4 regions of the Methylobacterium sp. P1-11 genome follow, and region 4 is predicted to be linked to each of the others. Evidence: predicted binding sites of a transcription regulator. Region 4 holds the regulator's gene; each other region holds the start of a gene.
What was found. Region 4 encodes PhoB, which activates phosphate uptake and scavenging genes when phosphate is short. Its sites were predicted from a motif close to TGTCATNNANCTGTCAT; they were not measured.

Region 1: a site for PhoB is predicted at 1,458-1,474, ahead of CIW48_RS30190 (inorganic phosphate transporter). Genes of this name have one in related genera too.
Region 2: a site for PhoB is predicted at 2,521-2,537, ahead of CIW48_RS18135 (alkaline phosphatase D family protein). Genes of this name have one in related genera too.
Region 3: a site for PhoB is predicted at 4,002-4,018, ahead of CIW48_RS07400 (UDP-2,3-diacylglucosamine diphosphatase). Genes of this name have one in related genera too.

Annotation. Positions count from the first base shown of each region.
Region 1 is NZ_NPKS01000048.1:27,656-33,422, reverse strand. Features, by position in the region: gene CIW48_RS30200 (hypothetical protein) at 1-106, shown strand, start outside; gene ppk2 (polyphosphate kinase 2) at 193-1,113, opposite strand; gene CIW48_RS30190 (inorganic phosphate transporter) at 1,523-3,151, shown strand; gene CIW48_RS30185 (transporter) at 3,205-4,200, shown strand; gene CIW48_RS30180 (carbohydrate porin) at 4,249-5,736, opposite strand.
Region 2 is NZ_NPKS01000017.1:57,475-63,241, forward strand. Features, by position in the region: gene CIW48_RS18125 (rhomboid family intramembrane serine protease) at 1-166, shown strand, start outside; gene CIW48_RS18130 (CBS domain-containing protein) at 298-729, shown strand; gene CIW48_RS18135 (alkaline phosphatase D family protein) at 908-2,479, opposite strand; gene CIW48_RS18140 (patatin-like phospholipase family protein) at 2,664-3,647, opposite strand; gene hisI (phosphoribosyl-AMP cyclohydrolase) at 3,644-4,066, opposite strand; gene folE (GTP cyclohydrolase I FolE) at 4,087-4,905, opposite strand; gene CIW48_RS18155 (iron-sulfur cluster assembly scaffold protein) at 5,147-5,590, shown strand; gene yidD (membrane protein insertion efficiency factor YidD) at 5,595-5,767, shown strand, end outside.
Region 3 is NZ_NPKS01000005.1:174,853-180,619, reverse strand. Features, by position in the region: gene CIW48_RS07415 (PA0069 family radical SAM protein) at 97-1,212, shown strand; gene CIW48_RS07410 (ribonuclease HII) at 1,323-2,039, opposite strand; gene CIW48_RS07405 (glycosyltransferase family 1 protein) at 2,078-3,124, opposite strand; gene CIW48_RS07400 (UDP-2,3-diacylglucosamine diphosphatase) at 3,136-3,951, opposite strand; gene CIW48_RS07395 (aminotransferase class V-fold PLP-dependent enzyme) at 4,472-5,680, shown strand.
Region 4 is NZ_NPKS01000009.1:113,690-119,456, reverse strand. Features, by position in the region: gene pstB (phosphate ABC transporter ATP-binding protein PstB) at 1-48, shown strand, start outside; gene phoU (phosphate signaling complex protein PhoU) at 148-867, shown strand; gene phoB (phosphate regulon transcriptional regulator PhoB) at 1,012-1,707, shown strand; gene CIW48_RS11600 (protein-disulfide reductase DsbD domain-containing protein) at 1,891-4,065, opposite strand; gene CIW48_RS11595 (aminopeptidase P family protein) at 4,185-5,767, opposite strand, start outside.

The DNA of each region.
Region 1 (5,767 bases), on a different contig from region 4:
TTCTGGCGCCGACCAGGGCACCGCATCGAAAGGGATGTTGGACTCGGCCGTCGGCAACGGCGCAGGTCGCGCGGACGAGGACGCCTCGGCTGCAGCTGCCCGATAGACGCTCTGCCCGCTTCTGGCCAGCACGTGCTTCGATCACCCTGCACCACGACCGATGTTTGAAGTGACTGAATCGGCCGGCTTCGATCAGTACACAGAAGGTACGTACATCTCGGCCGGGACCGGACCGCGGACATAGTCCGCGTTCCGCACTCGCTCGGGTAGCCGGACGGAAGGGTGCTCCACCACGTCGTACGGGATCTGGGCCAACAAGTGGCTGATGCAGTTCAGGCGCGCTCGCCTCTTGTCGACCGCCTCGACCACCCACCAGGGCGCCTCGGGGATGTGCGTGCGCGCCAGCATGTCCTCTTTGGCCCTGGTGTAATCTTCCCAGAGCCGGCGCGACTCGACGTCCATCGGCGAGAGCTTCCACTGTTTCAGCGGATCCTGGATCCGCATCTGGAAGCGGAACTCCTGCTCTTCATCGGTGATCGAGAACCAGTACTTCACCAGAACGATGCCGGAGCGCGCCAGCATGCGCTCGAACTCGGGGACCGAGCGGAAGAACTCCTCGACATCCGCCTCTGTGCAGAAGCCCATGACCCGCTCGACACCAGCGCGGTTGTACCAGGAGCGGTCGAACAGCACGATCTCCCCGGCTGCCGGCAGGTGAGCGACGTAGCGCTGAAAGTACCACTGCGTGCGCTCGCGCTCGCTCGGGGCAGGCAGCGCGGCGACACGGCAGATGCGAGGATTGAGACGCTGCGTGATGCGCTTGATCACGCCGCCCTTCCCAGCCGAGTCGCGGCCCTCGAACAGAACCACAACCCGCAGCTTGCGATCCTGCACCCAATCCTGCAGGCGGACGAGCTCGTGCTGCAGGCGCAATAGCTCGCGGAAGTAGACCTTTCGATCGAGCCGATCCAAGTGATCGTGCCCCGAAGCTTCCGCGAGCCGGTCCAGGCGCTCGTCGTCGAGTCCCAACTCCAGCTCCTCATCGTAGCTGTCGGCCAGCTCGCGTCGGATAGCGTCGAGCGTGACAGCTTGAGCAGAACTCTCGTCAGGCATCGTCTGCGAACCTCGATTGGGCTTCGATCGGCCGCCGTTGAGCACACTTCCATGACAGACCCGCGAAGCAACCGCAGTTCCTGTTCCCTTTGCACCTTTCCGTCCGTGGGCGGCTCGACAAGTTCGTATGCGAACCACCGTCGACCCAGGGGCGTATTCGTCTCAAGCTTCGTGTGGGGCCAATAACTCACTAGTTATGTCATATATGCATTACGCCTCGTCAGCGTGGCATCATCGGATCATCCTATTTGCTTGGAAAGAAGTGCCAACATTCCAATTTTTCCAAAGCGGATTTCGTCAAAACTGCCGCTGGCGTCGGCGGGAATTCGATAAAATCTTCTCGACGTCACCTAAGTGTCATGGTGTCGATCTACGCCGCAGGCGAACCCTAGAATTCACCGAGGCGCCTATGTCCGACGCTATTCTGGCTCCCACAGGTTCAATAGGACAGGCGTCAAGCGGAAAGCCCAAGCTCGACCGCGGGATGCACCCGGGCGGGATCATCGCCTTCCTGCTCGTGCTGGTGGCGGGGCTGGGCTACGCGGTTGTAAGCCTCGTCGCCGACATGAACGCCGTGCACCAGGAACCCCTGGCCGTCGGCGCCTTCTTGCTTCTCGGCCTCGCCCTGCTGATCGCCCTCGCCTTCGAATTCGTGAACGGCTTCCACGACACCGCCAACGCGGTCGCCACGGTGATCTACACCCACTCGCTGCCGCCGCTCGTCGCGGTGATCTGGTCGGGTGCCTTCAACTTCCTCGGCGTGATGCTCTCCTCCGGGGCGGTGGCCTACGCGATCGTGACTCTGCTGCCGGTCGAGCTGATCCTGCAGGTCGGCTCGCATGCGGGCTACGCGATGATCTTCGCGCTCCTGTTGGCGGCGATCCTGTGGAACCTCGGGACCTGGGCCTTCGGCCTGCCGAACTCGTCGTCCCACGCGCTGATCGGCTCGGTGCTCGGCGTCGGCCTCGCCAACCAGCTGATGGGCGGCCAGGACGGCACCTCGGGCGTTGACTGGGCGCAGGCGCTCAACGTCTTCAAGGCGCTGCTGTTCTCGCCGGTCTGCGGCTTCGTGCTGGCGGCGCTGCTGCTGCTCGCCCTGAAATTCGCCGTGCGCCGCAAGGACCTCTACGAGGCGCCTAAGGGCGAGGCGCCGCCGCCCCTCTGGATCCGCGGCCTGCTGATCCTCACCTGCACGCTGGTCTCGTTCTTCCACGGCGGCAATGACGGACAGAAGGGCATGGGCCTGATCATGCTGATCCTGATCGGCGCCGCCCCCACGGCCTACGCGCTCAACCGCACCATGAACGCCGACGCGACGCCGGCCTTCGTGCAAACCTCGACGGCGGCCAGCACCGTGTTCGCAGGTCACGCCGGCGGTGAACCGCGCCCTGACGCGGCTCAGGCCCGCAAAACTGTCGCCGATGCGCTGAAGGCGAAGGAGCTCAACAATCCGGAGGTCTACAGCGCCCTGGCCGCCCTCTCGACCGACATCGCGGCGTCGGTGAAAAACTACGGCTCGCTACAGCAGGTCCCGGCCGGTGCGACCTCGAACGTGCGCAACGACATGTACCTGGCCGCCGACGCGATCCGGCTGCTACCGAAGTCCGGCGCGACCCTGTCCGAAGGCGACACCAAGACACTCAAGGGCTACACTGAGCTGCTCAACGACGGGACGCGCTACATCCCGGGCTGGGTGAAGGTCTGCGTCGCCCTGGCGCTGGGTCTCGGCACCATGGTCGGATGGAAGCGCATCGTCGTCACCGTGGGCGAGAAGATCGGCAAGACCCACCTGACCTACGCCCAGGGCGCCTCGGCCGAGATCGTCGCCGCCGGTACGATCGGGCTGGCCGAGCTCTACGGCCTGCCGGTCTCGACCACCCACATCCTGTCATCGGGCGTCGCCGGCACGATGGCGGCCAACGGCTCGGGGCTCCAGGCGTCGACGGTGCGCAACATGGCGCTGGCCTGGATCCTGACCCTGCCGGCCGCCATCCTGATCGCCGGCACGTTGTTCTTCATCCTGCGCCACGTGTTCTGACCCAAATGGCGGCCGCTACCGCAGCCCCGGCCCGTCTCTTGTGCGACGAGCCGGTGCTTCCAGGTCTGCTCTGGGCCATGCGCTTCGACGAGAGCGGTCGCGGTCACCTCGTCGAACGCGGCGAGGCGATGCCGGCCCCTGGGAGCTTCGGCGAGGGCTTCACCTGGCTGCACTTTAACCTGAACGACGCGCGCCTGCCAGCCCTGGTCGCTGAAGGCCGTCTCGGCCCGCCGCACCTGACGGGCGCTGCCTTCGCCAGTGACCCGCACCAGCGCCTGATCGTCGAGGCGGGCCATATCGGCGGCGTCGTGGCCGATCTTGTCCGAGAGACCGGCGAAAGACCAAAAGTCGACGCGGGCGGTCGGCTGCACTTCGTCATGGGCCCGCGCCTGCTCGTGAGCGGCCGGCGCCATCCCGTCCTTGGACCGGACCTTGCTCGGGATGCGGCTTCAGAAGGTCGAGGTATCCTGGCCCCAATCCAGCTGCTCGACGTCATCGTCGAGCAGGTCGTGACCGCGATGGCCGAGACCGGCGCGCGCCTGGCCGATGAGCTCGACGAGATCGAGGACCACATCCTCGACGAGCGGGTGCGCGGCGAGCGGCGCCGGCTCGGGCCGATCCGCCGGGATGCGGTCCGGCTGCACCGGCAGCTCCTCGGCCTTCGCGCCGTCTTCCATCGCCTCGAGACTGCGGCGGCCGACGAGCAGGTTCCTGATGCGGCCATCACCGCGGCGGCTCGGATTGCGCAGAGGCTCGATGCGCTCGATCGAGACATGATCCTGCTCGCCGATCGCAGCCGGCTGATGCAGGAGGAGTTGTCCTCCTACCTCGCGCAGGCTTCCAACCGGCAACTCTACACGCTGTCGGTGTTGACCGCGCTGTTCCTGCCGCCGACCCTCGTGACCGGGCTGTTCGGCATGAACACCAAGGGCCTCCCGCTCACGGAGATCGACGGCGGCTCCTACGTGGCCATCGCCATCGCGGGTCTGTCCGCGCTCGTAGCCTTCGTGCTGATCCGCGGCCTTGGCATTCGCCCGCCGCGGGATTGAAGTACCTCCGCCTCCGACGATCGTTCGAACAGAAGCGTTCGAGCGCGGTCAGTATCGGGCAATGGCGCGCAGGCCGAAGACGGTGGCGTTGCGCACCCGCGCACCGTCCGGATCACGGAAGTTGGCGATCCCGCCGCCGGGATGGATGATGTACTGCAGTGTTGGCTGCACAGCGACGCCGGGGCCGAGCACGGCTTGGTACGTCGCCTCCAGCACTGTCTCAGCACTGCGGCGTGGATACGGTGACGAACTCTGTGCCGCAGCGATCGTATCGAGGCGCCTAGCCGCGCGAGAGATGTGGGTGAAGCCGGCGGCGAAGCCGAGGGTGTCATCCGAGCGGCCGGGCAACAGCCCGCGATAGGCGATGCCGCCATCGAGATAGAAATCTACGAGGTTGCGGTCACCCGGCGAGGCCGAGGCGCGCAGGAACACGCTGGCTCCGTCGTTTGGATCGTCCGGCTCCCGGTAGATCGTCTGGTCAATCAGTCCGTAGACGCCGGAGTCACCCGAAACCCGGCGACCGAGGCCGGTGACCGGGTCGGGCGTCAGTGCATCAACGCGCCCGAATCGGCGCCACCCGCCGAACGTCAGGGTACCCGGCTGACCCGGTGCGCCCGGACGGATGTTGTAGGCGTACGAGAGCTCCGCGATGGCGAGCGGAGGGTCGGAGAGGGGAAAACGAGTACCGTTCGGGTTGCGCCGCTGCGGATCGATCCCTGAACCGGGGCGCCCACCTCCTGGTGTGCCGTCGATCAAGCTCGCCTGAAACGAGAACTCCCGGCTCGGCACGTACTTCAGGCGCACGGACGGGGCTGAGAGCGGATAGGCCGGTCCGCCGTCGGTCATGTTGGCGGCAAAGATCGCCGGCCACCCGAAGGTGCCGTTGGTGAACAGGATGCTTGTTTGGCTGACCATGTACTCGGTGTCGGCAGACAGTTCGCCGAGGCGCAGCAGCACCTTGCCGTCAAACAGGCTCTGCTCGAACCACAGCTCCGACAGGCGCGAGGCGGGCAGCGCCTCGATCTCGCTCACCGTCATCAGGTTGCCGACCCGGGAGCGGGAAGCCCCGCTGCCCTGGATCTGGTAGACGGTCGCGTGGGCTGTGGCGCCCTTCCAGCCGGCCAAGGTGTCGAGATCGACGTCGACGTCGAGATCGAGGAGCGTCAGACCGGTCGAGCCCCGCTTCAGGCCCCCGCGCAGGTTCGTGTAGGACTCGGCGACCGAGATCAGCCCAAAAGTGATGCCGCGGCTCTCCAGATAGGCGCGGTACCCGCCGGGATCGCCCGCGGCCCCCAGCAGCGGCTGGAATGAGGTCGTCACCTCCGCTGCGCGCCCGGCCGAGAAGACCGGCTGCGCGACCGAGGTCTGCGGATCGCCGCCCGCGCCGGCATCTGAGCCGATGGCGACGCCCTCGGTGGCGACCCGCGCGGCGGTCGCCAGTGCATCCGCATCAGGTTCGGCCGCGGCGAGCCCGGCCTGCGCGATCAGGACGAATGCGGCGGCGATGCAGACGATGGCGCAGGTGGCAGAGCGCACCAGGACCTCTGGAGATGTCGGGCTCGGCAAG
Region 2 (5,767 bases), on a different contig from region 4:
GTCGTTCCTGGCGATCTGGCTCCTGACCAACCTGCTGTTCGGCCTCGTCAGCATGCCGCTGGTCGGGGAGAACGCCGCGATCGCCTGGGACGCGCATCTGGGCGGCTTCATCGCGGGCTTCTTCCTGTTCCCCCTCGTGGACCCCCGGGAGCCGCGCCGGCACTGAGCACCTTGCCAACGGGCCGGATCGGTCACACACTCGCCACAATGTGAACGAGCCGGGGCCCACCCGGACGACAGCGCAACAAGGGCGCCGCGGGCTGACGGCGTACCGGACGCGTCACAAGGGAGAGAGCCATGACCGTCGCACGCATCCTCGCCGAGAAGGGCAGCTCCGTCGTCACGGTGAGCCCTGACAGAAGCCTCGACGAGGTGATCCAGATCCTTGCCGACAAGCGGATCGGCGCCCTGGTGGTCGCCCACGCCGACGGGACGGTGGCAGGTATCATCTCCGAGCGCGACATCATGCGGGCGCTCGCGCGGCACGGGGGCTCGGCCTTCGACGCGCCGGTCTCGGCCCACATGACCAGCACGGTCACGACCTGCGGCCGGAGCGCCACGATCGAGGAGGTCATGGCGCTGATGACCGACGGGCGCTTCCGCCACGTGCCGGTCTGCGAGGATGGGCGGCTGATCGGCCTGGTCTCGATCGGCGACGTGGTGGCGCGCAAGATCGCCACCGTCGAGGCCGAGCATCAGGCCCTGCGCGACTACATCACGATGGCGTAGGGGCGCGAAGCCGCACGTTTCTCTCGCCCTCCGGCTTCGGGCTTCACCGGTTCAGGACAGGCGGCCGGTGCCGGAGCGCGACGCGCTCCCTCTCCCGCACGGGAGAGGGGACCCGCGCTCCTGCGCGTCGAGGGACGAGGGGGCCGACAGCTCAAGCCGGTATCACCCGCGGTCCGTCTCACGCCTTCACGGGATCGAGCGTGACGTGCCAGAGGTCGGTGTCGGTGGCGTCCTTGAGGGTCACCGTCATCTGCTCGGTGGCGCCGTCCACCGCCACGTGACCGAAGAACTGGTAGCCGGCGGCCGGGGACAGGTTCACCTGGCCCTTGTCGGGCGCCTTCACGAAGCGCAGCTGCGGCCCGAACGTGTCGTCGAGCGCGTTCGGCCCGAATGTGCCCGCGTGCAGCGGCCCGGAGACGAATTCCCAGAACGGGTCGAAATCCTGGAACTGCGCCTTGTTGGGGTCGTAGTAATGGGCGGCCGTGTAGTGCACGTCGGCCGTGAGCCACACCGTGTTGCGGATCCCCGCGCTCTTGATGAAGCGCAGCAGGTCGGCGATCTCCAGCTCGCGGCCGAGCGGCGGCCCGTCGCCCTGCGCCACAGCCTCCGAGCCGAAATTGCGGTCGCCGTCGTAGGTCACCACGAGGCCGAGCGGCATGTCGGCGGCGATCACCTTCCAGGTGGCGCGGGACTCGAGCAGCGCCCGCTTCAGCCACGCGATCTGCTGCGGCCCGAGGAAGTGGGAATCGGGCCCGTATTCCGTCTGCCGGTTCTCGCCGTTCGGGCCGCGGTAGGAGCGCATGTCGAGCATGAACACGTCGACCAGCGGGCCGTAGCCGATCTTGCGATAGACCCGGCCGGGCTCGGACGGCTCGAAGCGCATCGGCATGTATTCGTGGAAGGCCTTGGCGGCCCGCAGCTGCAGGGCCAGCACATTCGGGTCGGCGTATTTCTTCTTGAGGTGCTCGGCCCGGGTGAGGGGCTCGCCCGGCCACCAGTTGTTGGTGACCTCGTGGTCGTCCCACTGCGCCAGGATCGGCACGGCGGCGTTCATCGCCAGCACGTTCCGGTCGGTGAGGTTGTACTTGTGCCGGCCCCGGAACTCCGCGAGCGTCTCGGCGGGCTTGGCCACCTCTTCGGTGACCCGGTTGCGCCAGAGGCTGCCGTCGGGGAGCTTCACCTCGGACTGGATCGGCCCGTCGGCGTAGATCGTGTCGCCGGAATGGATGAAGAAGTCCGGCCGGTTCTTGAGGATGGCCGCGTAGATCGTCATGCCGCCGCGGGCCTCGTCGATGCCCCAGCCCTGGCCCGCCGTGTCGCCCGACCAGCAGAACGACACGGAGCGCCTGTCCGCCGGCGCGGTGCGGAACCGTCCGACCTGGCTCGGGCCCACGATCGCGGGCGCGGCGATGTCCTGGAGCCGGACCCGGTAGAACACGTCCTGGCCGGCCGGCAGCCCGGTCAGCGCCACCTTCACGGTGCCGTCGGTCTCCGGCAGGGCGTCGGCGAACACGCCGCCGCGGATATCGGAAAAGCTCTCGGTGGTCGCCCACTCGATGATCGCCCGGGCCGGCCGATCGGACCGGGCCCAGACCATGGCCGAGTCGGTGCCGACATCGCCCGACTGGAGGCCGTGGCTCAGGAGCGGCCGGTCGGCGGCGCGGCTCAGCCCCGGACGCGCGAGGCCGGAAGCCAGCCCGACGAGGCCCGCGCCTCCGGACAGCAGGATCTGACGGCGACTGGTATACATTGGAGGTCCTCCAGCATGCACGGCGCCCATCGCAGGCGGTCGCGACAGCCGGATGACGGGTGGGACCGAAGCCCGGCAGGGTCTCGGCCCGGAAACCGCCGGCCCGCATCCGCATCCTGAACTGCCGGGGCGCAGCGGAGGCTTCGAAGGAGCCCTCAATCCGGCCGTGCGATCCCCGAATCCGTCACGCCCGCGCGGCCGCGCCCTCGACCACGGCGCGGATCCGGGGCAGGGCCGCCCGGGCGGCCCGGTAGCCGATGGCGATTCCCTCGGCGGCCTTGTGGAAGTCGAACAGGCCGAAGGCGCCGACATCCGGGCCAATGGCGACATCCGGCGGGTCCCGCTCCAGCCGCGCCCGGGAGATCCGGTCCTGCGTGATGTTGAAGGCGCCGAGCACCACCCGGGCGATGCCGGGGACGGGAATTTCGGGCTCCGCACCCTCGAAGCCCGGCAGGCGCCCGCGCATCACCTGCAGGAAGCTGCGACGCGGCACCGGCGCCGGTACCTCGTGCACCACCGGCCCCCCGGTATCGCCGTTGAGGTTCACGCAGAGCACGAGATCGGCCCCGAGGGTGCGGGCCAGCCCCACAGGGACCGGGTTGACCAGGGTCCCGTCCATCAGCACCCGGCCTGCATGGGTCACCGGCGGGAACAGGCCGGGGATCGCGTAGGAGGCGCGCACCGCTTCCACCGCCGGCCCCTCGGTGAGGCTCACCTCGTGACCGGTGCCGTACTCGGTGGCGACGCAGCCGAAGCGGATGGGCAGATCCTCGATCCGGCGCGTGCCGAGGTCGGCGAAGAGCCGCTGGCGCAGGCGGTTGCCGGCGATCAGGCCGGAGCCGGGCAGGCGCGGATCGATGAGCCCGACGACCCGGCGCCGGGTCAGCGCCCGGGCGAACGTCTCCAGCCGGTCGAGCCGTCCCGCGGCGTAGCAGGCGCCGACCACCGCACCGATCGAGCAGCCCGCCACCACGGTCGGATGGATCCCGGCCTCCTCCAGGGCGCGCAGCACGCCGATATGTGCCCAGCCGCGGGCCGAGCCGCCGCCGAGCGCGAGTCCGATCCGCGGACCGGCGCTCGGCGGCGGCCGGACCGGCTCCACGGTGCCGGGAAGGAAATGCGGATCGGCGGACTCGTCTTGCCAGCGTGTGGCAAGAGGGCGGTTCATCGCCCGGCGGCCTTCAGGACGACCTGGCCGTCCGCCTCCCGGACGACGCTGCGGTAGAAGCAGTCCCGCCGCCCGGTGTGGCAGCAGCCGCCATCGCCGCCGACCTCGACGCGGATCAGCAGGGCGTCCTGGTCGCAATCGACGCGCATCTCGACGACGCGCTGGATCTGGCCGCTGGTCGCCCCCTTGTGCCAGAGTTCCTGGCGCGAGCGCGACCAGTACCACGCCTCGCCGGTCTCGAGGGTGCGCGCCAGCGACTCGGCGTTCATGTGGGCGAGCATCAGCACCTGCCCGTCCCGCGCATCCACCGCGATGCAGGCGACGAGACCGTCCCGGTCGAATCGGGGCGTGAGGGCATGGCCCTCCTCGACCTCGGCGCGGGTGCCGGGGGGAGCGAAGGCGAAGTCGCGCGCGGTCATGGTCGAAACGTCGTCTGGGACTACTTGGCGCCGCCGCGCACCAGGGTCAGGAAGCGGACCTGCTCGTTGGCATTGTCCTTGAAGACGCCGCGGAACTGGCTGGTGATGGTCGAGACGCCGGCCTTCTGGACGCCGCGCATCGCCATGCAGAGATGCTCGGCCTCCACCATCACGGCGACGCCGCGGGGCTTGAGGATGCTCTCGATGACGTCGGCGATCTGGGCGGTCATCGTCTCCTGCGTCTGCAGGCGGCGGGCGAAGGTGTCGACGACGCGGGCGAGCTTCGACAGGCCGACCACGCCCCGGGTCGGGTAATAGGCGATGTGGGCGAGCCCCATGAACGGCACCATGTGGTGCTCGCAATGGGAGTGGAACGGAATATCGCGCACCAGCACGATGTCCGAGTAGCCCTCGACCTCCTCGAAGACGCGCTCCAGCAGCTTCTCGGCATCGACGCTGTAGCCGCCGAACAATTGCTCGTAGGCCTTGGTGACCCGGGCCGGGGTGTCGAGCAGGCCCTCGCGGGCCGGATCGTCGCCGGCCCAGCGCAGCAGCGTGCGCACGGCGGCCTCGGCCTCGGCGCGGCTCGGGCGGCCGGTCTCGATCCCGTCCGGGACGCGGGTGGCGGAGGCCGGCTCGGGCGCGACCTCGACGGGACGACCGTCATCCACCGGCCGATTGTCATTGCGCATGCCGTTCAGCCCTTGCCGGTCGATCCCGTTCCGGTCGAAACCCTGGCCGTCGCCCTGGTAGGACAAGGATTTGAGCGCGGCATCCATGGCATCTCCGGCCCGCGCGATGCGGGACTTCATCGGGGTGCTGTCGGGCTTGGCATACATCGTCGGAATCGCGTCGGGCGTTCGAGGGAAGATCCCGGGCTCGAAAAGGTTTCAAGCCGGCGCCCTGGGATGGACGAAAGGCCGTGGGAACCACCGTGGCCGTGGGCGCGACCCTGGTCGACGGCCCGCCTCCTCGCGAAGCGACCGTATCGCGCCTATATCATCGTTCGCGGGGCAACGCGCAATGCGCGATGCACGCGGCAGAGTCCCGATGGACATTGCGCCTCCGGCCGAGGACCCGATGCTCGACGACATCTACAACCGCCGTATCCTGGAACTCGCCGCCGACATCCCGCGGCTCGGCCGGCTCGAGAGCCCGGATGCCAGCGCCACGGCCCATTCGCGGCTGTGCGGCTCGACCGTGACGGTCGATCTCGTCCTCGGCGACGATGGCCGGGTGGCGGATTTCGCCCAGGAGGTCCGGGCCTGCGCCCTGGGTCAGGCCTCCGCGTCGCTGATGGGGCGGCACGTGGTCGGCGCCAGCGCGGAGGAGCTGCGCGGCGTCCGCGAGACGATGCGGGCGATGCTCAAGGCGAACGGTCCCGCGCCCGAGGGCGTGTGGTCGGACCTCGCGGTGCTGGAGCCGGTGCGGGAGTTCAAGGCGCGCCACGCCTCGACGCTCCTGACCTTCGACGCGGTGGTGGACGCCCTCGACCAGATCGCCGCCAAGCGGCAGGCCGCCTGAGGGCATGGTCCGGCGCGCCGCCCATGGGGCGATCCGCCTGTATCAGCTCACCCTGTCCGGCCTGATCGGCCGCCAGTGCCGGCATTGGCCGAGCTGCTCCGAGTACACCGACACGGCGATCGCCCGGCACGGGTTCTGGCCGGGCGGCTGGATGGGCTTCGCCCGGATCTGCCGCTG
Region 3 (5,767 bases), on a different contig from region 4:
GGAAAGGCGGCAAAGCTGAGTTTGCCTGGAAAAGAGGCATTCGACCTCAGAGTGTTCGCTATATGTCCTGAGGCGGGCCTGAATGGGAGAATCGTCATGGGACATAGGCGTGACGGGTTCCCATCCCGAACCTTACCGCGACTCGGCGCGAGCGCGGCGCCTCAGGACTCGCGGCGCGGCCGCGGGGCCACGGCCAATCCCACAAGCCGGTATGAGCCGTCCCGACGCGAGGCGTTCCACGACGAGACTTGGATGGCGGACGCTCCGGCGCCGCTGCGCACGCAGGTCACCCCGGAGCGGTCCGCCCGGATCATCGCCCGCAACAGCTCGCCCGACATTCCATTCGACCGATCGATCAATCCCTATCGGGGCTGCGAGCACGGCTGCATCTACTGCTACGCGCGCCCCACCCATGCCTGGCTCGGCCTGTCGCCGGGGCTCGACTTCGAGTCGCGGATCTTCACCAAGCCGGACGCCGCGCGGCTGCTTGCCCGCGAGATCGCCGCGCCGGGCTACCGACCCGAGACGATCGCCCTCGGCACAGCCACGGATCCCTATCAGCCGGTCGAGCGCGAGCACCGGCTCACCCGCGCGGTGCTGGAGGTGCTGCGGGAGGCCCGCCATCCCGTCAGCATCACCACCAAGTCCGACCTCATGCTGCGCGACCTCGATATCCTGACTGAGATGGCGGCGGAGAACCTGGTGCTAGCCGCGGTCTCGTTGCCGACGCTGGATCCGGACCTCGCGCGCCGCCTCGATCCGCGGGCGCCCCGGCCGGAGAAGCGGCTCGCGGCGATGCGGGCACTGAGCGCGGCAGGGGTGCCTGTCATGGTCAACGTCTCGCCGATCATTCCCGGCCTGACCGACCATGAGATCGAGGCGATTCTCGGCCGGGCACGCGAGAACGGCGCAAGCCGTATCGGGCACGCGCTTCTCCGGCTTCCCGGTGAGGTCGCCGACCTCATGGCGGACTGGTTCGCCGAGCATTACCCCGAGCGCAGCAATCGGACCTTTGCACTCCTGCGCGAGGCTCGGGGTGGCCACGAGAACGACCCGCGTTTCGGCCACCGTTTCCGTGGAGAGGGGGCCTACGCGGCGATGATCGGCCAGCGGGTTCGGCTCGCCGGCACACGGCTCGGTTTCGCCTTCGGGAGGATCGCGTTGAATCGCGACGCTTTCCGCAAGCCGGGGACGCAGCTGGCACTGTTCTGACGCGATCAAGCCGGCTCTTCCGCAAGCCTTGACGGAGCCGGCGAAGTCGATCGGCTCGTCAGCCGCCCGGCAGCCGATCACCGGCTCTTGGGCGCGACAGCGCTGGTGCGTCAGTCGGAGTCGCTGACCGCCGACCTCGAGCGCTGTCTGAGCGGCGTCTGGGCCGCGTGACCCATCCGGCCAGGCTCGTCGAAGGCCCGGGTGAAGCTGAGCCGGTGATGCGGGCTGCGGCCGAGCTGCGTCAGGCCGGCGCGGTGGACGGCCGTGCCGTAGCCGACATTGCGCTCCCAGCCGTAGCCGGGATGGCGTCCGGCCAGGCGCCGCATCATCCGGTCGCGGAACACCTTGGCGACGATCGAGGCGGCGGCGATCTGCGGAACCACGCGGTCGCCGCCCACCACGGCGCGGCCCGGGAGGCCGGGCAGGGCGTCGCGCCCGTCGACCAGCACGGGCGCGTCGAGACCGAGCCGGGCGACTGCCCGCGCCATCGCGTCGAGGGTCGCACCACGGATGTTGATCCGATCAATCAGGGCACGGGAGCCCGCCGCCACCGCGACCCGGGCATGGGCACGGATCAAGGGCGCCAGCCGGTTCCGGGCCGGCTCCGGGAGGCGCTTGCTGTCGTCGAGGGCGGCGAGCAGATCGGCCGGGATCGCCGCCGGATCAAACCAGACCGCGGCCACCACCACAGGACCGCAGAGCGCGCCGCGCCCGACCTCGTCGCAGCCGATCACCGTCGGATACGCGGCAGCCCGGGCCGGATCGAATGGCGAACGGGCGTCCATCGGCTTGGGGGCGGGCGTGGGGGGCAACTTCGCGGGCGGCATGGATCCGTCCTGCCATTCCACGGGGACGCCGTCACGCGTCAGGCGGCGTCACGCGTACCCCGCGCGCCGCCATGCGCCTCGATGATGTTGCCGAAGAACTGCCGGGCACTCACGTCCCAGCCGCACCGCAGGGCCTCGGCCCGGCACTCGGTGCGCGACAGCCGCAGCGCCGCCAGCGCGGCAACCCGCAGATCCGGATCGAGCACGCCGACCCGCGTGCCGCCGACGACGTCGTTCGGGCCCGGCACCGGGAAGGCCGCCACCGGAAGGCCGCTGGCCAGGGCCTCCAGGAGCACGATGCCGAACGTGTCGGTAAGGCTCGGGAAGACGAAGACGTCACAGGCGGCGTAGATTGCCGCAAGGCACCCGCCGGTGCGGGTGCCGAGGAAGCGGGCCTCCGGCGCGAGCGCCTGCAGGCGCGCGCGGTCCGGCCCGTCGCCGACCACCACCTTCGTGCCGGGCAGATCAAGGCTCAGGAAGGCCGCGACGTTCTTTTCCACCGCCAGCCGCCCGACATAGAGGAACAGCGGCCCGGGCAGGCCGGCGAGTTCCGCCGGTACTCGCGTCCCCGGCTCGGCTGGCCGGAACCGCTCCGTGTCAACGCCCCGGGTCCAGCGCATTAGCCGGCCAAAACCGCGCGCCGCCAACTCGCCCTGAAGCGAGGCGGTGCTGACCATGGTGCCTCGGGCGGCGCCGTGGAACCGGCGCAGATACGCATAGGACCACGCTTCCGGCACGGGCGCCCGGGCCGCGAGATATTCCGGAAAGCGCGTGTGGTAGCTCGTCGTGAAGGGGAGGTCGTGGGCGAGGCAGTGTCGCCGGGCGGCGAGCCCGACCGGCCCCTCGGTGGCGATATGCACGTGGCTCGGCCGCTCCGCCTTCCAACGCGCCGCCACCCGCTCGCGCCCCGCATAAGCGAGGCGGATCTCCGGATAGCCCGGGAGCGGCAGCGAACGGAAATCCGTTACGGAGAGCAAGGCCGTCGCGAAGCCGTGCTCTGGCGCGCGGCGGACCATCTGCTCCAGGGAGCGCACGACGCCGTTGACCTGAGGATGCCACGCGTCGCTGGCGATGAGGAGTTTCACGGGCGGTGACCTCACGCCACCGCGCGCCGGCCCGGCAGGGGCTGCGGCACGGCCTCGGCTTCCCGCGCCCGAAGGAGGCTCGGATAGTGCAGAACCTCGATGCGGCCGTCGTAATGCTCCACGAGGCCGGTGCAGGATTCCACCCAGTCGCCGGTATTGAGGTAGCGCAGGTCGCCGATCGGCCGGTCGGCCGCGTGGTGGATGTGGCCGCAGATCACCCCGTCGGCGCCCTGCCGGCGCGCCTCCTCGGCGAGGATCGTCTCGAAACGGCCGATGAAGCTCACGGCGTTCTTCACGCGCAGCTTCGCCCAGGCGGATAGCGACCAGTAGGACAGGCCGAGGCGGCGCCGCGCCTTGTTGATCACGGTGTTGAGGGACAGAGCCAGCGTATAGGCACCGTCGCCGAGATGGGCGAGCCAGCGCGAGTGGCGCACCACCATGTCAAATTGGTCGCCGTGGATCACGAGGTAGCGGCGGCCGTCCGCCGCCTGGTGGATCGCGGTCTCGGCCAGCTCGATCCCGCCGAAACTGGTGCCGACATAGTCGCGCAGGAACTCGTCGTGATTGCCCGGCAGGTAGACGATGCGCGTCCCCTTGCGGACCTTGCGCAGGAGCTTCTGCACGACGTCGTTGTGCTCCTGCGGCCAGTACCATCCGGAGCGGAGCTGCCAGCCATCCACGATGTCGCCGACGAGGTAGATCGTATCGGCGTCGTAATCCTTTAGGAACGACAGCAGCAGGCCGGCCTGGCAGCCGCGCGTGCCGAGATGCAGGTCGGACAGGAACAACGTCCGAACCCGGACCGGCATCTCCTCAACCTCGGCCACGGCACTCTCTCCCGGCGGCTGTACGGTGCCGGGATCCAGAGCGCGATCGCATCTCAGTTTGATGACGCGGGGCCGTGAGCATGCGGGAAGACTTCGGTGTGCGGTGCCGCAAAGCCTCTCAACCGCGGCTCGACTTCGTTGCGTCGCACAAAAAATTTTTTTGCCAAGTTCCGGAAGTTTTTCCGGTTTTCCTTTCCAGGCCCGCCGCCTCATAATACCAGGAACCGGCGGCTCGGCACGAGCTCGGCCGGACCTTGACAGGAAGGCGGCGAGGACGGCCCTGAGGCCGTTGGACGGGACGGCATTTCGGAGGCGACCGGCGCGCGGGGGCGTGCCGCGACGCGAGCGGCGTGAGGCCGCCTGCCGCTCCGCGGAGGCCCCCCAATCACGGCAGAGGATGGCGTTCGAGGGGGTGCGGCGCGAGCCGCTTTCGACGGCGCCGGACCGACTCCCTGACGATGCTTGAACAACCCGGCGCGGGTTCACGCTCGCCCACAACGGACTATTCGGAGGAAACATCATGGCCGCAACCCGGCGCCCCGGTCGCAACCACCTCTTCATCCCGGGCCCCACCAACATCCCGGAGCGTGTCCTGCGCGCCATGCACGTGCCGTCGGAGGATCACCGCTCGCCGAGCTTCCCCGAACTGGTGAAGCCGCTCCTGCAGGACTCCAAGATGGTGTTCGGCTCGACCAACGGGACGGTGATCCTGTTCCCGTCCTCGGGCACCGGCATCTGGGAGTCGGCCCTGTCCAACACCCTCTGCCGCGGCGACAAGGTGCTCACCGCCCGCTACGGCCAGTTCAGCCACCTCTGGGTCGACATGGCCCAGCGCCTCGGCCTCGACGTGATCGTCCAGGACGAGGAGTGGGGCGCCGGCGCCGATCCGCAGAAGATCGAGGAGGCGCTGCGGGCCGACAAGGATCACGCCATCAAGGCCGTGATGGTCGTCCACAACGAAACCGCCACCGGCGTCACCAGCGACATCGGCGCGGTGCGCAAGGCGATCGACGCCGCCGGCCACCCGGCGCTGCTGTTCGTGGACGGCATCTCGTCGATCGGCTCGCTGCCGTTCTACATGGACGACTGGAAGGTCGATTGCGCCATCGCGGGCTCGCAGAAGGGCTTCATGCTGCCGGCCGGCCTCGGCCTGATCTGCATCAGCCCGAAGGCGCTCAAGATCGCCGAGGGCGGCACCGGCCGCAACGACCGGCTCGGCCACGCCTACTTCGCCTGGAAGGACCAGCTGGCCGCCAACGCCACCGGCTACTTCCCCTACACCCCCGTCCTGCCGCTGCTCTACGGCCTGCGCGAGGCCCTGGCGATCGTGAAGGAGGAGGGTCTGGAGAACGTCTACCACCGCCATCACGTGCTCGGCGAGGCGACCCGCCAGGCCGTTGCGGCCTGGGGCCTCAAGCCCTGCGCCAAGGAGCCGAAGTGGAACTCCGACACGGTCACGGCGATCGTGGTGCCGGAGGGCGCCGACGCCGCCAAGGTGATCACCCACGCCTACGAGCGCTACAACCTCTCGCTCGGGGCCGGCCTGTCGAAAGTCGCCGGCAAGGTGTTCCGCATCGGTCACCTGGGCGACCTGAACGAGCTGTCGCTGCTGGGCGCCATCGCGGGCGCCGAGATGGCCATGCTCGATTGCGGCATCAAGGTCACACCGGGCTCGGGCGTCGCCGCCGCCTCCAGCTACCTGCGCGAGAATCCGCTGCATAAGGCGTAATCTGCGCACGCGATCGGGGCGGGGCCGGGTTGCCGGGCCCGCCCCGACGCGCAAGTAAGACCAAGACTATTGAGGAAACCGCCCGTC
Region 4 (5,767 bases):
CCGACGGAACGCCGCACGCAGGACTACATCACCGGCCGCTTCGGCTAGTCTGTCCGGGAGATCCCGGGACCTGGCGGCCAGCGCGCCGGAAAGCCCCAGCAAGCCACCCCGGCGCGCCGTTCCCGGGACCCCATCGAAGGATCCACCATGCCCGGCCATATCGTCACCTCCTACGACACCGACCTGGAGAACCTCCGTCGCTCGATCTCGGAGATGGGCGGCGTGGCCGAGAAGATGACCGCGGAGGCGACCGACGCCCTCGTGCGCCGGGACGACACGCTCGCCCAGGCGGTGATCCTCGCCGACAAGCGCCTCGACGCGCTGCAGCGGGACATCGAGGAGCGCGCGGTCCTGCTGATCGCCCGGCGCCAGCCCCTCGCGATCGACCTGCGCGAGACCATCTCGGCGATCCGCGTCTCCGGCGATCTCGAGCGGATCGGCGACCTCGCCAAGAACGTCGCCAAGCGCGTGGTGGCGATCTCCGACCAGGCGCCGGCCCAAAAGATCGTGCTCGGCGTGCGCCACATGAGCGACCTCGCCGAGGGCCAGCTCAAGGACGTGCTCGACGCCTATGCGAGCCGCGACGTCCAGGCGGCCCACGACGTCTGGGAGCGCGACGGCGAGATCGACGCCCTGTACAATTCCCTGTTCCGCGAGCTCCTGACCTACATGATGGAGGATCCGCGCAACATCTCGTTCTGCACGCATCTGCTGTTCTGCGCCAAGAACGTCGAGCGCATCGGCGACCACACCACCAACATCGCCGAGACGATCCACTATCTCGCCACCGGCGAAACCCTGGCGGGCGACCGGCCCAAGAACGATGCGTCGAACTATGTGACGGTGGACGGTGTCCAGGCTCCGTGAGCGCCCGGCCCCGGCCCCGGCGCCGCACGGCGCGCGCCTTCCCGCCGGGCGCGGCCGGGGTGACCGTGCGTGTGGGTTGAGGCGCGGCGGCGCCTCCTGCAGCATCCGCCGGACCGCCGGTAGAACGGATCTTCGAACGTGAGCATGCAAGTCCTGATCGTCGAGGACGAGGAGGCGCTGACCACGCTGCTGCGCTACAACCTGGAGGCCGAGGGTTTCCTGGTGGATTCGGCGGCGCGCGGCGACGATGCCGAACTGCTCCTGGCGGAGCGGATCCCGGACCTCGTCCTGCTCGACTGGATGCTACCCGGCCTCTCGGGGATCGAGCTGTGCCGCCGAATCCGGGCGCGCCGCGAGACCGAGCGGCTGCCGGTGATCATGCTCACCGCCCGGGGCGAGGAGGGCGACCGGGTCCGCGGTCTCGGCACCGGCGCCGACGACTACATCGTCAAGCCGTTTTCCGTGCCGGAACTGCTCGCCCGGATCCGCGCGCTGCTGCGTCGGGCCAAGCCCGCCCATGTCTCGGATCGGCTGGCGGCGGGCGACCTGGAACTCGACCGGACCGGCCACCGCGTCCGGCGCGGCGGCGAAGAGCTGCATCTGGGCCCCACAGAGTTCCGGCTCCTGGAATTCCTGATGCTGGCGCCCGGCCGGGTCTTCTCCCGCGAGCAGCTTCTCGACGGGGTCTGGGGGCACGACGTCTACATCGACGAGCGCACCGTCGACGTCCATGTCGGGCGGCTGCGCAAGGCGCTGAACGGCCCGCGCCAAGCCGATCCGATCCGCACGGTTCGCGGCTCGGGCTATGCCTTCGACGAGACCTTCTCGCTGGAAGCCTGAGGCGGGATCGAAGCGTACCGGAACGAGGATCGGTCGGCCGCAGCCTCGGTACGCGCGCGGTGCCGTGCCGCTCGGCCATACGACGTCGGCGGGTGCGGCGCCGCCGGATTGCGTCGCTCCGCTCGCAAGGACGGCGGGCCGGGCGTTTCGACGCGCATGCGGCTTCAGGACCCTCTCGACCTTTCAGCGAGCCAGCGCAGCGCTCCGGCCGGACACGGCTGGCACCGCCTCCAGCGCCGCCAGAACCGTCCCCTCGGTGAGGATCTGCGGGAGAACCTGGGGTTCCCCGGTTCCGGTGTAGAGCAGGTAGAGCGGGACGCCGCTGCGCCCGTGCTTCTCCAGGAGGCGGGTGATCTCGGGATTCTGGTTGGTCCAGTCGCCTTTCATGTAGGTCACGCCGCGCTCGGCCATCGCGGCGCGCACCGCCCTGGTGTTGAGCGAGGTCGCCTCGTTCACCGCGCAGGTGATGCACCACGCGGCCGTCATGTCGATGAAGACGGGGCGATGCGCGTCGACCAGGGCGTCGAGGCGCGCCTGGGTGAACGGCTCGACCCCGTCGGCGGCGGCCTGCGCCGACGACGGCACGGCGCGGTCCCGCGGCAGGGTCACCGCAAGGGCGGCTACGGCGATCAGCGCGAGAGCCGCGGCGGCCTGCGAGACCCGGCCGACCTTGGGCGCGGCGGCGCGGCCATGCTCCCAGGCCCAAGCGGCGAAGCCCACCAGCACCAGGCCGATCAGCGCCGCCAGCAGGCCGCGCGGATCCACCTGCTGCGCCAGCACCCAGATCAGCCACGCCACGGTGGCGTAGACCGGGAAGGCGAGGACCTGCTTCAGGGTCTCCATCCAGGCGCCCGGCCGAGGCAGCGCACGCAGGGCCCGCGGCCAGAGGGTGAGCACCAGGAAGGGTAGGGCGAGGCCGAAGCCAAGGCTCGCGAAGACGGCGAGCGCGACGCCGGCGCTCTGGGTCAGCGCGAAGCCCACAGCCGAGCCCATGAGCGGCGCCGTGCAGGGCGTCGCCACCAGGGTCGCGAGCACGCCCGTGAAGAACGAGCCGCTCAGGCCGGCACGGTGGGTGAGGCCGTCGCCAAGGCCGGCGAGACGGCCGCCGACATGGACTGCACCCGACAGGCTCAGGCCCATCGCGAACAGCAGATAGGCGAGCCCCGCCACCATGGCGGGCGATTGCAGCTGGAACCCCCAGCCGATCGCAGCCCCGCCGCCCTTCAGGGCGATCAACAGCGCGGCAAGACCCAGGAAGCTCACCAGAACGCCCGCCGTATAGGCGAGGCCGTGCATCCGCAGCCGGGCCGGCCCCTCGCCGGCATGCCGCACGAGGCTCAGCACCTTGATGGACAAAACCGGGAAGACGCAGGGCATCAGGTTGAGGATCAGCCCGCCCAGGAAGGCGAAGACCGCGGCGGTCGCGAGGGTCAACGCGTCGAAGTCGGCGGCGACCGGCGGGGCTGCGACCGGACTCGGAGCGCTCGGGGCCGCCGCGGCGGCCGGGAGCACGGGCTCGTCCCCATACGCGAAGGCGAGGCGGCGGCTTCCGGCGGTGCCGACCTCGTCGAGCGTCAGGACGCCCGGGAGTGTGGCGGGAGCCGGATCGGTCGGGCTGCTCCGCCCGACGGTCAGGTGCAGGCCGGTCTCGTCGACGGACATTACCTGTGCGGCGGCGTTGTCGATCGCCGTCTCGGCATAGGGAAAATACGCGGCGTTCCGGATCGTGTCGGCCTTGAGACCGGTCGCGGCGAAATCGAGGCGCAGGGTGTCGCCCTGGCTCGACAGGCGCAGGGGCCAGAGCGCCGGCACGGGCAGCGCGGCACGGGCGCGCGCGAACAGAGCGGCGTTGGCCGGGTCCGGCTCGGCCTTGCCCACCGGCAGGGTGAGAGCGAGATCGGCCGAACCCGGGACGCACTCGGTCTCGCAGACGAGATAGGTCAGCTTCGCCTGGATCTGCACGGGATCGGCCGGGTCGAGGCTCGGCGGCGGCGTCACGGGCACGAGGAGCGTGACCTCGCCCTCGTAACCGTAATTCATGAGCGTCGCGATCGGGATGCGCTCCGGCGCCGGCCACCGGATCGCGCCGGCGTTGAAGCCGGCCGGCAGGGTCCAGGTCACCTCCGGGGGCAGGCCGGAATCGCCCGGATTGCGCCAGTAGACGTGCCAGCCCGGCTTGATCTGCATCCGCACCGCCAGCGTGAAAGGCTGCGCGCCAGAAACCGCCGCAGGCTCCGCCACGAGGCTCGCCCGCACGAGGTCCGGCGGCGTACGGAAGCCTTGCAGGAGACCTTGCGCCGCAGCGGCCGAGAGGCTCGCGGCGAAGGCCAGGATCAGAATGGCGAGACGGCGGATCATACTGTCCCTTCGCGCGCAGGACGGTCGCGGTTTCATGCGCGGCGTGTCCGGTCCGGGGCGGGCATTTTCATGGTCCCGCGTCTTACCACGGGACGCGTCCGGGGTCCTGCGCCGGGGACTTAAGCGTCAAGCGGTGCCGTCGCCCGCTCCAGCCAGTCGCGCGTCCCGGCATCGAGCCCGGACGCCAGGGCCTCGCATACCCGGGCATGATACGCGTCGATCCAGGCGCGCTCCTCCGGTTCGAGCAGGTCCGGCTCGATCAGCCGCCGGTCGTAGGGGGCGAGCGTCAACGTCTCGAAGCCGAGCATCGGGCGCTCGCCGCCCTCGATCGCGCGGGGCTCGACCAAGACAAGGTTCTCGATCCGGATGCCGTAGGCGCCGCGGGCGTAATAGCCGGGCTCGTTCGACAGGATCATGCCGGGCTCCAGCGCCACCGTGCCGGTCTTGGCGATCCGCTGTGGCCCCTCGTGCACAGACAGGAAGGCGCCGACGCCGTGGCCAGTGCCGTGATCGAAGTCGAGGCCCGCCTGCCAGAGCGGTGCCCGTGCGAAGGCGTCGATCTGTGCGCCGGTCGTGCCGACCGGGAACACCGCCCGGGCGATAGCGACATGTCCCTTCAGCACCCGTGTGAAGCGGTCGCGCATTTCAGCGCTCGGCGCACCCACCGCGACCGTGCGGGTAATGTCGGTGGTGCCGTCTGGATATTGCGCACCGGAATCGATCAGGAACAGCTCGCCGGTCTGGACCGCCCGGTCGGTGGTGCGGCTGACCCGGTAATGGACGATCGCCCCGTTCGGCCCGGATCCCGAGATCGTCGGGAACGACACCTCGCGCAGATCGCCGCCCGCGGCCCGGAAATCCTCGAGCGCCTCGACGGCGGCGATCTCGGTGAGGCCACCGCCGAGGGCGGCGCCATCGAGCCAAGCGAGGAAGCGCACGACACTCGCCCCATCACGGATATGGGCGGCGCGCGCGCCCGCGATCTCGGCGGCGTTCTTGACCGCCTTCATGCCGGTGATCGGATCCTTGCCGACATCGGCGGTGCCGCCGGCAGCTTCGATCTTCTCCTTCAGGGCGACTGCACCGGTGGCCGCATCGAGGCGGACGCGCACGCCGGCCAGGGATGCCAGCCCGTCGTCCAGCTCTGCCCGGGGCAGAATCTCGGCGATCGGAGCGAGCACCGCGCGCAGGGCCGGATCGACGTTCGGCGAGACGAGGAACAGTCGCGCCAGCCCCGCGCGCGGCAGGATGGCGTAGCCCAGCGCCAGCGGCGTATGCGCGACATCGGAGCCGCGCAGGTTGAAGGCCCAGGCGAGATTGTGCGGGTCCGAGATCACCAGGGCATCGCAGCCGCCTTCGGCGAGGGCTGCCCGGACCCGGCCGAGCTTGTCGGCGGATGCCTCGCCGCACAGCGTGTCTGGATGGACCACCACGGGTCCAGCGGGCGGCCGCGGGCGGCCGGCCCAGACCGCGTCGACGAGGTTCGGCACCGCCCGCACCGCGCCGCCGGCCCGGGTCACGACCCGCTCCAGGCGCGCCAGACTATCCGGCGTATGCAGCCAGGGATCGTAACCCAGCACCTGATCCCGCCTGAGGTTGGCGGCGATCCAGGCCTCCGGCGTCGACTCGGCCAGCGGCACCACCGCGAGGATTCCGGTATCGACCTGCTCGGGCGCCTGCAGGGTGTAGCGCCCGTCGACGA